2 regions of the Kitasatospora sp. NPDC058190 genome follow, and region 2 is predicted to be linked to the other one. Evidence: riboswitches for the same ligand, from Rfam matches in the RefSeq annotation. Region 2 holds a riboswitch; the other holds the start of a gene.

Region 1 (6,877 bases), on a different contig from region 2:
CCCGTCTCCTGCAGCTTCTTCTCGGGCAGCGGGCCCAGGTCGCGGAGCAGGACCACGCCGGAGAGCGGGACCAGCGCCATCGAACCGATGAGGGTGTTGCGGATCATCTTGCGGCGACCGAAGCCGGACTCGGCGGCACCGGTCTTGAACTGCTCGATGACGTCCGCGCGAACCTCGTCGGAGGCCTCGATCGGGTGACGCTCGGACGGCATCTCGACGTCCGACATCAGGGTGCGGGCCCAGTGGACCGCGCCCGCGCCGATCATGAACAGGGCGACGCCCAGGGTCAGACCGAGCGCGAAGTTCAGCGCGCTGACCTTCCCCAGCGGGAAGATGTAGACGATCTTGTCCGGGTCGATGGCCACGTACGAGGCGATGAAGCCGATGGTGGCGAGCATCGAGACCACGAACATCAGCGAGACCTGGCGCTCGGCGCGCTTGGCGGCCCGCTCGTCGATGTCGGTGCGACGGGGCTCGTGGGCCGGCAGGCCCGGGTCGGCGAAGGGGTTGCCGTGCTCGGCGACCTCGCCGGCGGAGCCGTGCGGCTCCGGGAGCTTCTCTTCTGACATGTCGTGGCTCATGACTTCTTGGCCTTGGTGGTGTGGGCGGCGACCCAGATCGCGACCGCGATGAGCGTGCCGAGACCGAAGATCCAGCCGAACAGACCCTCGGTCACCGGACCGAGGCTGCCCAGCGTGAGACCACCGGGGTTGGGCTCTTCGCTAGTGGTGTGGCGGACGAAGGCCACGATCTGCTTCTTCTGCTCCTCGGGCATGGTGGTGTCCGGGAACGACGGCATGTTCTGCGGGCCGGTCTGCATGGCCTCGTAGATGTGCTTGGCGTCCACGCCCTCCAGCGACGGGGCGTACTTGCCCTTGGTCAGGGCACCGCCCTGGCCGGCGAAGTTGTGGCACTGGGCGCAGTTGGTGCGGAACAGCTCGCCACCCTTGGAGATGTCCTCGGGGTCGGTCGAGGTGTACTGCTTCTCCTCCGGCGTCACCGGGCCGGGGCCGAGGGAGGCGACGAAGGCGGCGAGCTGGTCGATCTCGGCCTGCGTGTAGATGTTCTTCTTGCGCGGCACCTGGGCGCCGGGCTGCTGGGCCGGCATGCGGCCGGTGCCGACCTGGAAGTCGACAGCGGCGGAGCCCACGCCGACCAGGCTCGGACCGTCGCTGCCGCCCTGGCCGTTCAGGCCGTGGCAGGAGGAGCAGCCCACGGCGAAGAGCTTCTTGCCCTCATCGATCGCGAGCGACTGCGCGGCGACGTCGGCCTGCGCCTTGTCGGCGGGCGCGAACGCGGCGTACAGCCCCCCGGTTGCCGCCAGGGCGAGAAGTAGGACGACCAGCGCCGCCAATGGGTGGCGCCGTCGTGCGGAGAGCTTTTTCACGGAATAACCCCGGTGTCAGGATCTGGTCGACTGGTGGGTGCACCCGGCTGCCGGTCTGGCCGGCACGAGGCTGCCTGTTCCAAGGCTGCGCGCGCGGTCGGTCGGTGGGAGCGTCGGCACCGGCAGAAGCGGCCCGTCGCCGATGAGGGCGGGGGCCGCAGCCGGTGGCCAGCGACCTGATCAGCTGGTTACTTGATCAGGTAGATGGTCGCGAACAGGCCGATCCACACGACGTCGACGAAGTGCCAGTAGTACGACACGACGATCGCGGCGGTGGCCTGCTCGTGCGTGAAGCGCTTGGCTGCGTACGTCCGTCCCAGGACCAGCAGGAAGGCGATCAGACCACCCGTCACGTGCAGCCCGTGGAAGCCGGTGGTCAGGTAGAACACCGTGCCGTACGGGTCGGAGGACAGCGAGAGGCCGTCCTTCTTGACCAGCTCGGTGTACTCGTAGACCTGGCCGCCGATGAAGATCGCGCCCATCATGAACGTGATGATGAACCACATGCGGAGCTTCTTCACGTCCCCGCGCTCGGCGGCGAACACACCGAGCTGGCAGGTCAGCGAGGAGAGCACCAGGATGGTCGTGTTGACCGAGGAGAAGCCCACGTTCAGGGCGTGCGCCTTCTCGGTCCAGAACTCGGCTCCCTTGACGGAGCGGAGCGTGAAGTACATCGCGAAGAGGGCCGCGAAGAACATCAACTCGGAACTGAGCCAGACGATCGTTCCGACGCTGACCATGTTCGGTCGGTTGACCGATCCGTGCGCGTGCCCGGTTTCTACTGCTGTTGCTGTCGCCACGACGGACATTATGTCGGTCCCTTATTCCGTCTTCACGTCGGGGGGTGTCCCTCGGAGTGTCCGGTGCGTGCGGTATGCCCGCTTGGCCGTCGACGGGGTGTCCGGGCGGGGGCTGAGCAGCGGCGTGTCCCTTTTCTGACGGTTCCTCGGCGAGCCCGCGACCCCCTTGCCCGGCGCGTCGTTGCACGGTCGGCGCGGCGTCGGGTTGTAGGGGACGGGGCGCCGCATCGGCCGTCCGGGTGGTCTCGGTGGGTCCGGGTGACGGGCCGTCCTCCGGGTGGGTGAGCCGTGGGCGCGGCGGCTTGAGCGGGAACGTGCGCGAGGGGGACCCGGGACGGGGGGAAACGGGAGTAGCATCCGGATCAGGTGAACGTGGTCCGGATCACACTTGAGGGAGCAGGGTCCATGGCGTACACGACCGACGAGACGCTCACCGTCCTCGTCTACAGCGACGACCGCAACACCCGCGAGCAGGTGCTGACGGCGCTCGGCCGTCGACCCGCCGAGGATCTTCCGGAGCTGTCCTACCTGGAGTGCGCGACCACCCCCGCGGTGCTCAAGGCGCTGGAGAAGGGCGGCATCGACCTCTGCGTCCTGGACGGCGAGGCGGTGCCGGCCGGCGGGCTCGGCCTCGGGCGCCAGCTCAAGGACGAGATCTACGGCTGCCCGCCGGTGCTGGTGCTGATCGGCCGGCCGCAGGACTCCTGGCTGGCCGCCTGGAGCAGGGCCGATGCCGCGATCTCCCGCCCGGTGGACCCGGTCGCGCTGGCCGGGGCGGTCGCCACCCTGCTGCGGGCGCGGCTGGCGAAGCGGGCCCCGGCCGCGCGTTGAGCGGGGTTGTCTCAGTACTAGAGAAGACACCGCCGTAGGAACCCCACCGCTCGATAGGCTGGCTCCATCCGTACGGACCTCCCCGGTACAGGGGAACCCACGACAGCTGGAGTCAGCCATGGTGAACGTGAACCCTGCGAACGGCGGTAGCGACCCCGCGCAGGTGGTCCGCACCTGGCCGGACCTCCTGGCGGCACTGTTGAAGGGGGAGGACCTCGACCGCCCGTCCACCGCGTGGGCGATGGACCGGATCATGAGCGGCGAGGCGTCCCCCGTCCAGGTGGCCGGGTTCATGGTGGCGCTGCGGGCCAAGGGCGAGTCGGTCGACGAGATCGCCGGTCTGGTCGACGCGATGTACGAGCACGCCGAGCCACTGGACATCCCCGGCCCGGCGGTGGACATCGTCGGCACCGGCGGGGACCGGGCGAAGACCGTCAACATCTCCACCATGTCGGCGATCGTCGCGGCGGCCGCCGGGGCCAAGGTGGTCAAGCACGGCAACCGGTCGGCCTCCTCCGCCAGCGGCTCCTCGGACGTGCTGGAGAAGCTCGGGGTGGCGCTGGACCTGTCGGCCCGCCGGGTGGCCGAGGTGGCCGAGGAGGTCGGGCTCACCTTCTGCTTCGCGGCGAAGTTCCACCCCTCGATGCGGCACGCCGCCACCGCGCGGCGCGACCTCGGGGTGCCCACCGCCTTCAACATCCTCGGCCCGCTGACCAACCCGGCCAAGGTCACCTCGCACGCGATCGGCTGCTTCGACACGCGGCTCGCCGGGCTGATCGCCGGGGTGCTCGCCGGGCGCGGGGCGACCGCGCTGGTGTTCCGCGGCGACGACGGGCTGGACGAACTGACCATCACCACCACCTCGCAGGTGTGGCTGGTGCGCGACGGGGTGGTCACCGAGACCTCCTTCGACCCGCGGGACGTCGGCATCGAGCTGGTCGGCATCGAGGCGCTGCGCGGGGCGGACGCCGCCTACAACGCCGAGGTCGCGCGCAGGCTGCTGGCCGGAGAGCACGGGCCGGTGCGGGACGCCGTGCTGCTGAACACCGCGGCGGCGCTGGTGGCGCTCGACCTGGGCGACGCGCCGCTGCCGGAGCAGCTCGCCGCGGGCATGGCGCGGGCGGCGGAGGCGATCGACTCGGGCGCCGCGCGGGACCTGCTGCGGCGCTGGGCGGACGCCACCAGCCGGTAGCCGAGGCGGAAGTCGAGGGCCCGTACCGGTTCGCCGGTGCGGGCCCTTCGCACGTCCCGAGCACGCGTCCCGAGTGCACGCCCCGAGCCGAAGTGGCGCGCCGGCGCCGAAAGTTGAAAAGCGACAAGCGAGGTACGGGCGCCGGAGTGACGAGCGTCGGCGTCGGGTTCGAGCGCCCCGGAGACGAGGGGGCGAAGGCGCTGTCCGGATGGTGGATGCCTGTTTGACCACCCGGCGGGCCCGACCTAGAGTCTTGGCCAGGTCATGAGTGACAGCGTCAAGCCCCAGCTTGCTGTCCGGCAACCCTCCGTCCGTGGCGGGGTGCCCTGGGTGAGGACCGGGTCGCTCGGCAAGCCGTCCGTGCGACAAGCGCGGACGCCCGACGACTAGCACTCCCGGGGTCCCTCATCCCTGAAGGAGTGCATCCTCATGTCCCTCTCCACCGAAATCTGCGCGCCGCTCGCCGTCCTGGGCCGCGACGTCCAGGTCCCGCTGGCCAGCGGGGAGAAGGTCGGCTACGCGGCGCTCGACTACGCCGCCAGCGCGCCGGCGCTCCAGCGGGTGTGGGACGACGTCGCCGCCTACGCGCCGTACTACGGCAGCGTGCACCGGGGCGCCGGGTACCTCTCCCAGCTCTCCACCGACCTGTTCGAGCAGAGCCGCCGGACCGTCGCCGAGTTCCTCGACCTGCGCGAGGGCGACCAGGTGGTCTTCACCCGCGCCACCACCGACTCGCTCAACCTGCTGGCCGCCGCCGTGCCGGCCGGCACCCGGGTGTTCGCCTTCGAGACCGAGCACCACGCCTCGCTGCTGCCCTGGGCGCACGCCGGGCTGGAGGTCAGCTACCTGCGGGCGCCGCGCTCGCGGGCCGAGGCGGTGGCCGCACTGGACGCCGCACTGGCCGCGGCGCCCGAGGGGCCGAAACTGCTGTGCGTCACGGGCGCCTCCAACGTGACCGGCGAGCTGTGGCCGGTCGCCGAGCTGACCGGGACCGCGCACCGGCACGGCGCCCGGGTGGTGCTGGACGCCGCCCAGCTGGCCCCGCACCACCGGGTCTCGGTGCGCGAGTTGGACGTCGACTGGATCGCCTTCTCCGGCCACAAGCTGTACGCGCCGTTCGGCGCCGGGGTGCTGGCCGGGCGCTCCGACTGGCTGGACGCGGCCCGGCCGTACCTGGCCGGCGGCGGGGCGACCCGGACGGTGGCGCGGGAGGTGGACGGCTCGGTGGCCGTCCAGTGGCACACCGGCCCGGCCCGGCACGAGGCCGGTTCGCCGAACGTCATCGGCGCCTACGCGATCGCCTCGGCCTGCCGGGCGCTGACCGAGGCCGGCTTCGACGCGCTGGAGGCCCGGGAGCGGCAGCTGGTCGAGCGGCTGACGGCGGGGCTGGCGGAGATCCCGCAGGTCAAGGTACTGAACCTGTTCGGGGCGGGCTCGGCCCGGGTGGGCGTGCTGTCCTTCGTCGTGCAGGGCTGGAACAGCTCGCACTTCTCGGCCGCGCTGTCCGCCGAGTACGGCATCGGGGTGCGCGACGGGCTGTTCTGCGCGCACCCGCTGGTGCGCACCCTGCTCGGCGACGAGGACGTCCCCCCGTCCGAGTGCGGGGCGCCCGAGCCCTCGCTGCCGGGCGAGCGCAGCCTGAACGCGATCCGGGTGAGCTTCGGCGCCGGGACCCCGGACGAGCACGTCGAGCGCTTCCTGACCGCCGTCCGCGAGCTGGTCACGGACGGCGCGGCCTGGAACTACCGCAACGAGGGCGGCCGTTGTGTGGCGACTGTGCAGATCGACAGGGGGCGTCGCGAGGGCTGAGCCCTACTCGTCCAGACCGAGGGCGAAGGCCGCTTCCAGGTCGTGCTGGGAGTAGGTGCGGAAGGCGATCTGGGTCTCGGTGTGGGCCACGCCCGGGACCTTGTTGAGCCGGCCCGGGATGACCTCGGCCAGGTCGTCGTGGCGGCGCACCCGGACCATCGCCACCAGGTCGTAGCCACCGGTCACCGAGTACACCTCGCTGACGCCCTCGATGGCAGCGATGGCCTCGGCGATCTCCGGGATGCGGTCGACACTGGTCTTGATCAGGACGATGGCGGTGATCACTGTTCGGGCTCCTTTGTGGGGTGCCGCCAGCGTATCGGGCCTCAGCGGGCACGTCTCGGGGGGTGACCGACGACGGTGCAGGCGTAGAGGAAGCCGGCCGAGAAGCCGATCACATGGACCAGGTAGGCCACCCCGGGCCCGGCCGAGTGCACCGACCACCACTGCAGGGCGAACCAGAGGCCGAGCACCAGCCAGGCCGGGAAGCGCAGCGGAAGGAAGAGGAGCAGCGGGACCAGGGTGGTCACCCGAGCACGCGGGTGGAAGCGCAGATAGGCGCCGAGCACCCCGGAGATCGCGCCGGAAGCGCCGATCAGGACCCGGGTCGCATCCGCCGAGTGCGCCTCGGCGAGGGCGAAGCCGTACGCGGCCAGGCTGCCGGCCGCCAGGTAGAAGAGGAGGAACCTGGCTCGGCCGAGCCGTCGTTCGACGGTGGGACCGAAGACATAGAGGAAGAGCAGGTTGCCCAGCAGGTGCAGCCAGCCGGCGTGCAGGAAGAGGCCGGTGAGGGCGGACACCGCCGGGTGCTTGCCCGGGGTGGGGGCGGCCGGGCAGCCGGGGACGGGGTCGGGCGCC
Region 2 (6,877 bases):
CTCCGGCAAGTCGAGCCTGGCCCGGGCGATCGTCGGCCTCGACCCCGTGCACGGGGGCAAGGTCCTGCTCGACGGCCGGGAGCTCCGGGTCCGCACCGTCGGCGACCGGCGCCGACTCGGCCGCCTGGTCCAGGTCGTCCTCCAGGACCCGGACACCGCCCTCGACCCCCGGATGACGGTCCGCGAGACGCTCGTCGAGGCGGCCACCGCGTTCCACCGGCTCGACCGGCGGGCCCGGGCCGACCGCGTCGCCGCCCTGCTCGAACTCGTCGGCCTGGATCCCCGGCTCGCCGACCGCCTGCCACGGCAACTGTCCGGCGGTCAGCGGCAACGGGTCGCCGTCGCCCGCGCCCTGGCCGTCGGACCCGGCCTGCTGATCGCCGACGAGATCACCTCGGCACTCGACGTCTCGGTACAGGCCTCCGTCCTCAACACGATCCGCGAACTCCAACGGCGGCTCGGCCTGTCCATGCTGTTCATCGGCCACAATCTGCCCGCGGTCTGCTACGTCTCCGACACGGTGGCGGTCATGCGGCGGGGCCGGATCGTCGAGACCGCCGCCACCGGGGCCCTGCTGCGCACCCCGCAGCACCCGTACACCCGGACGCTGCTCGCCTCCGTACCGAGCCTGCGCACACCCCCGACCGAGGAGGGGCCGTCATGACCGTCAGCCGACCGGACGCCGTGGTGGTCGGGGCCGGGGTGATCGGCGCCGCCCTCGCCCTCGAACTCGCCCGCACCGGGCGGCAGGTGGTCGTGGTGGACAAGGCGGGCGCCGCCGGCCACGGCTCCACCAGCGCCTCCAGCGCGATCATCCGGTTCACCTACTCCACCTTCGACGGCGTCGCCACCGCCTGGGAGGCCCAACACCTCTGGACCTGCTGGCCCGACCATCTCCGACTCACCGGCCGCCGCCCGCTCGCCGCCTTCCACCGCACCGGCGCCGTACAGCTCGACGCCCCCGGCAGCGCGCCGTCGGGCACCACCGCCCTGTTCGACCGCGCCGGCGTCCCGTACGAGCGGTGGGACACCCCGACGCTGCGCGGGCGCCTTCCGGGGATCGACCCCGGGCGGTACTGGCCGCCGAAGCCGGTCGACGACGACGCCTTCTTCGCCGCCCCCACCGGCGAGCTCGGCGCGCTGTTCACCCCGGACGCCGGGTTCGTCGACGATCCGCAGCTCGCCGCCCAGAACCTCGCGGACGCGGCGGGCGAACTGGGCGCGCGCTTCCTGTTCCACCACACCGTGGTGGCCGTCGACCGGCACGCGGACCGGGTGACGGGCATCCGCCTGGGCGACGGGACGCGGATCGCCGCGCCGGTCGTCGTCAACGCGGCCGGCCCGTGGTCGGGCGGCCTCAACCGATTGGCGGGCGTCGGGAGCGACTTCACGATCGGCGTGCGCCCGCTGCGCGAGGAGGTCCACCAGGTCGCCGCACCGGCCGGGCACGCCACCGGCCCCGTCGTCGCCGACCTCGACCTCGGCACCTACCTGCGCGCGGCACCCGGCGGGCACCTCCTGATCGGCGGCACCGGGCCGGACTGCGACCCGCCCGAGTGGATCGACGACCCGGACCGGGCCGACCCGCGTCCCACCGCCCACCGCTTCCGCACCCAGGTGACCAGGGCCGCGCGCCGCTTCCCGGCGATCGGCGTCCCCAACCGACCGCTCGGGGTCGCGGGCGTGTACGACGTCGCCGACGACTGGACGCCGATCTACGACCGCACCGCCCTCGACGGCTACTACGTGGCCATGGGCACCAGCGGCAACCAGTTCAAGAACGCCCCACTGGTGGGCCGCTACCTCGCGACCCTGATCGACCTGGTCGAGGCCGGCCACGACCACGACGGCGACCCGGTCCGTTACCGCTGCGAACACACCGGCAACGTCGTGGACCTGGGCTCGTTCTCGCGCCGACGCCCCGTACGGGCCGACTCCGCGCGGTCGGTCATGGGCTGATCGACGGGCGGCCACGGGGCGTCCTCCGCCGATCGGCGGACGGTCACGAGCTGGTCACCCGCAGCTCCCGCACCAGGTCCCCGACCACGCCGACCACGAACTCGGGCGCCTCGTGCGGGAAGTCGTGACCGGTCCCCTCCGGCGTGTACACCAACCGGGACGCCGACGACGCCGCCAGGTACCGGACCCGGCTGCGGAGGTAGAAGCGGCTGATCCGCTCGGCCTCGACCGCGTCCCGGGCGCCGGCCAGCACCGCCTCACCGCCCATGAGATCCCGCGGTATCACCAGGACCAGCGGCAGGTCCGCGAGATCCCCGTCGTACACCACGCTCTCCCAGCCCGCACCGGCCAGACCGAACGGCGAGAGCTCGCTGAAGATCGACGCGGCGGCGCAGTCCTGCCCGGTCCGGCCGCCCCGGCCACGGTGTGCACCGAAGAGATGCCGCACCGCGGCCAGCAGTAACCGTCGACGCATCCCCGCGACCAGCCCGTTGGCCGGCGCGAAGGCGATGACCTCCAGCGGCGTCGGGTCCAGCAGCACCAGACCGGCCGTCAGATCCGGCCGCCGCCGGGCCGCGTTCGCGACCAGCAGCCCGCCGAAGGAGTGGCCGACGAACACGAACGGGGGCCGCTCCCCCGCCGCCTCCAGCGCCGTCAGCAGCTCCTCCGCCTCAACGGCCGTCGTCCGGGGGAAGGCCCCGGTATCGCTCCAGCCCGTGCCGAACCGGTCGACCAGCACCGAGCGGGTCCGGGCCGCCAGCATCGTGTGCAGCTCTCCGAACTCCTCACCGGGCGCGTGTCCCCCCGGCATCCACACGACCGTCGGCCCGCCCGCCCTCTCCCCCTCTCCCCGGACGTGCATCCGGTGGCCGCCGACGTGGACCAATGACCCAGGCGCCGGCCGCGCCGCCGCCTCCCGGGCCACCAGCACCAGGTGCCGCACGGCCCCGACCAGCAGCGCCGCACCGACGGCCACGGCCACAGCACCGAGCGCCACCGCCCAGGTCGTGCCGAGCGCGACGAGGCCGCCGCCCACACCCGCCGTCACCAGCGCGACCGGCACCCCCGCCCAGTCCCGGCTCAGGAGTGCGAGCAGGGAGTTCGCCACCCGTCCGTCCCGGCGCATCGTGTCCTCCGCGACAGCAGCATCCGACAGCCGACCCCTCTCCGTCTTCTTCCCCGTCTGCCCCTACCCTCACCCCACACCGTTCAAGAACGCACCGTGTACGCCCAAGGACCCTGGGTCATCGCCCGCCCGGCCCGGACCGGCGGGACGGGCGACCTCGGGGCCGACGCCGTCGAAGTCCGCTTCCTTCCAAGCCCCTTGAGGACCCCGGAGGCCTCCGTGAGCGGCCTGAGCGGGGCGGCGAGCCCCGGGGGGCGGCGAGCCGGTCAGGACTGGCGCAGGGCTTCGCTGAGGCGGTTGGCCGCCTCGACGACGGCCTGGAAGTAGTGCGGGCCGGGGTGGCGGGTGAGGCGTTCGAGCGGACCGGAGACGGAGACGGCGGCCACCACCCGGTTGGACGGGCCCCGGACGGGCGCGGACACGGAGGCCACCCCGGGCTCGCGTTCGCCGATCGACTGCGCCCAGCCGCGGCGCCGGACCCCGCTGAGGGCGGTGGCGGTGAAGCGGGCGCCCTGGAGGCCCCGGTGGAGCCGCTCGGGTTCCTCCCAGGCGAGCAGGATCTGCGCACCGGAGCCCGCCTTCATCGGGAGGGTGACGCCGACGGGGACGGTGTCGCGCAGGCCGGAGAGCCGCTCGGCGGCGGCCACGCAGACGCGGACCTCGCCCTGGCGGCGGTAGAGCTGGGCGCTCTCGCCGGTGACGTCGCGCAGGTGGGTGAGCACCGAACCGGCGGCGGCCAGCAGCCGGTCCTCACCGGCCGCCGCCGAGAGCTCGGTGAGCCGCGGGCCGAGGACGAACCGGCCCTGCATGTCCCTGCCGACCAGCCGGTGGTGTTCCAGCGCGACGGCGAGCCGGTGCGCGGTGGGCCTCGCCATGCCGGTGGCGGCGACCAGTCCGGCCAGGGTGGTCGGCCCGGCCTCCAGGGTGCCGAGGATCGAGCTGACCTTGTCGAGCACGCCGACGCCGCTCGTGTTCTCCATGGATGGGTACTCCAGTCTCAAATCCCGTGAGCGGCGGGTGGGTTCGGCTCACGGAAGCTCCCCGCAGGGAGCGGGGGGTGGTCAGCGAGGACGGGCCGGAGAAGTCGGCCGATTGCCTGCGCCGGGCACGAGACGGGTACGCGAAAGGGCCGGGGCGGGAAGCGCCCGGGCGAAGGACAGCACAGAGAGCACCGTGTCTCCTCATCTTTCCCGCGCCACGTTGGCGACAGGCCGGAGTTGGCACTGATCCCGGACGGCACGGCGCGTACTTCGAACGCCGGGTCGACCGGGGAGTTGCCGGGGCTTCGTAGGGCCGGTCCCTCCACCCCTCTGGATGATTCGCCAGGAACCATACAAGATTCCCCCGCCGCCCCGCCAAACCTCCCCCGCTCGCCCACGCCGCCGCCGCGCCCGTCGCCGATCGGGTGTGCCGTCTGGTGCCGGTCCCGTGACCGGTCGAGGATGGCGGCATGGGTGTCGACGACTCGAATGCCGGGCTGCTGGTGACGAACGTGCGCGTGTTCGACGGGATCGGCGAGGAGGCGGTGCCGGGGCACGTCCGGATCGAGCGGGACAGGATCGCGGAGGTGGTGCCGGGCCGCCCGTCCCCGCGCGGTACCCACGGGGCGAGGGTGCTCGACGGCGGCGGCGGCACGCTCATCCCGGGGCTCACCGACGCCCACGTCCACCTGTTCGCGATCGGCGGCACCATGGCGGACCTGCGGCTCGCACCGACCGGCACCGTCTACTACCAGGCCCTCGCCTCCGCCCGCGACATGCTGATGCGGGGCTTCACCACGGTGCGGGACATGGCAGGTGACACCGAGCCGCTGCGGCGGGTCCTGGACCGCGGACTGTTTCCCGGCCCGCGGATCTACCCGAGCCAGGCGGCCGTCTCCCAGACGTCCGGCCACGGCGACTTCGGGTCGGTCCACGAAGCCCCGACCGTCCTGGGCGGACCGCAGTCCCGCACCGAGCAGATCGGGTTCACCCGGGTGGCAGACGGGCCGGAGCGGGTGCTCGCGGCGGTGCGCGAGCAGTTGAGGAAGGGCGCCACGCAGATCAAGGTGATGGCCGGCGGCGGGGTCGTCTCGGAGTTCGATCCGCTGGACGTACTGCAGTTCACCACGGCGGAACTGGAGGCGGCGGTCGCCGCGGCCTCCGACTGGGGCACCTACGTGACCGTGCACGTCTACACCTCGGAGGGCGTGCGCCGCGCGGTGGAGGCCGGGGTGCGCTGCATCGAGCACGGGCACCTCACCGACGAGGACACCATCCGCTACCTCGCGGAGCGGAACGTGTGGTTGAGCACCCAGCCGTTCGAGGTCGACGACCACCACTACGCCTCCGCGGACAGCGACCGCAAGAACCGCGAGGTGTGCGAGGGCGTCGCCCGCACCTTCGGCTGGGCGCTCGAACACGGTGTGCGGCTGGCGTTCGGCACCGACCTGGTGCTCGACCCCGCGAAGGCCCACCGGCAGTCCGAGATGCTGGTCCGGCTCGGCCGGTACCTCAGCCCGGTCGGGGCCCTGAAGATGGCCACCTCCGGAAACGCGGAGCTGTTCCGTCTGTCCGGCCGCCGCGACCCCTACCGCGCCGCGCCGCTCGGGGTCATCGCTCCTGGCGCGTGGGCCGACCTCCTGGTCGTCGACGGCGACCCGACCACGGACCTGTCCGTCCTCGCCGAGCCCGAACGCAACCTGCGACTCATCGTCAAAAACGGTGTGGTGTACAAGAACGAGCTCGGTTGACCCCGGTCCCGGGCGAGCGGCGTCCGGCCGCGTTCCGTCTCGGCAGCCACGCCCCGGGACTGCTCGCATGCCCCCGACTCCGGTACTGGATCGACGGTTTCACCCGTCCAGGGCCCGGGCGCGGCGGAGCCGGAGCGTGAGGGCGTCCGGGGCGATGATCGGGGCCGGGTACTCGGGGGCGAGCAGCCAGGGACGGTGGACGACCGGACCGGGCAGGTGGGCGAGCTCGGGCAGCCAGCGTCGGACGTAGTCCCCGGCCGGGTCATAACGGTCGGCCTGACGCAGCGGGTTGAGGATCCGGTTGGGCCTGGTGTCGGTGCCGGTGCCCGCGACCCATTGCCAGTTGAGCTGGTTGTTCGCGACATCGCCGTCGACCAGCAGGGACAGGAAGTGGGCGGCGCCGATCCGCCAGTCCAGGTAGAGGCTCTTGGTGAGGAAGCTCGCGGTGAGGAGACGGGCCCGGTTGTGCATCCAGCCCTCGTGGGCGAGCTGACGCATCCCCGCGTCGACGATCGGGTAGCCGGTGCGGCCCTGCCGCCAGGCCTCGGCCTCGTCCTCGTCGTGGTGCCAGTGGTCGTCCCTGCTGCGGTAGTCGTCGTGCGCGGCGTCGGGGCGGGCGGCGAGGACCTGGTGGTGGAAGTCGCGCCAAGCGAGCTGCCGGACGAAGGCCTGTGCACCGTCGCCGCCGTGGTGGCGGGCGCGGTCGGTCAGCTCCGTGGGTGACAAGCAGCCGAAGTGCAGGTACGGGGAGAGCCGGGAGGTCGAGTCGGCCGCCAGGTCGTCGTGCACCTCGGCGTACGCGTCGACGTCCCAGCGCCGCCACCGTGCCCGGGCCGCGGTCTCGCCGCCGGGGGGAAGGGCCGGGGAGAGGGGGCCGCCGACGACCAGGTTCTCGCTGCCGATGCCGCCCGGCGTGCGGATGGCCCGGGGCGCGGCGAGCACCGTGCGGTGGGGGGCCTGCTGCCAGGCGCGGTGGTAGGGGGTGAAGATCGCGTAGTGGTCGCGGCCGGCCGGGGTGATCCGGCCCGGTGGGACCACGGTCACCGAGGCGTCGTGGACGT

What was found. A riboswitch is a leader RNA that binds a small molecule or an ion and turns the genes downstream of it on or off. The one in region 2 is predicted to bind S-adenosylmethionine.
Region 1: linked by a shared signal. The riboswitch ahead of ACFVWU_RS21975 (aminotransferase class V-fold PLP-dependent enzyme) and the one ahead of ACFVWU_RS37285 (IclR family transcriptional regulator) in region 2 are both predicted to bind S-adenosylmethionine.

Annotation. Positions count from the first base shown of each region.
Region 1 covers NZ_JBHVVI010000047.1:41,794-48,670, reverse strand. The annotation lists gene ACFVWU_RS22000 (Rieske 2Fe-2S domain-containing protein) at 1-569, opposite strand, end outside; gene ACFVWU_RS21995 (c-type cytochrome) at 578-1,387, opposite strand; gene ACFVWU_RS21990 (heme-copper oxidase subunit III) at 1,576-2,196, opposite strand; gene ACFVWU_RS21985 (hypothetical protein) at 2,593-3,018, shown strand; gene trpD (anthranilate phosphoribosyltransferase) at 3,137-4,210, shown strand; SAM riboswitch class IV at 4,471-4,588, shown strand; gene ACFVWU_RS21975 (aminotransferase class V-fold PLP-dependent enzyme) at 4,640-6,019, shown strand; gene ACFVWU_RS21970 (Lrp/AsnC ligand binding domain-containing protein) at 6,023-6,304, opposite strand; gene ACFVWU_RS21965 (rhomboid family intramembrane serine protease) at 6,346-6,877, opposite strand, start outside.
Region 2 covers NZ_JBHVVI010000126.1:17,037-23,913, forward strand. The annotation lists gene ACFVWU_RS37270 (ABC transporter ATP-binding protein) at 1-664, shown strand, start outside; gene ACFVWU_RS37275 (NAD(P)/FAD-dependent oxidoreductase) at 661-1,959, shown strand; gene ACFVWU_RS37280 (alpha/beta fold hydrolase) at 2,003-3,085, opposite strand; gene ACFVWU_RS37285 (IclR family transcriptional regulator) at 3,352-4,065, opposite strand; SAM riboswitch class I at 4,264-4,406, opposite strand; gene ACFVWU_RS37290 (amidohydrolase family protein) at 4,536-5,816, shown strand; gene ACFVWU_RS37295 (cryptochrome/photolyase family protein) at 5,916-6,877, opposite strand, start outside.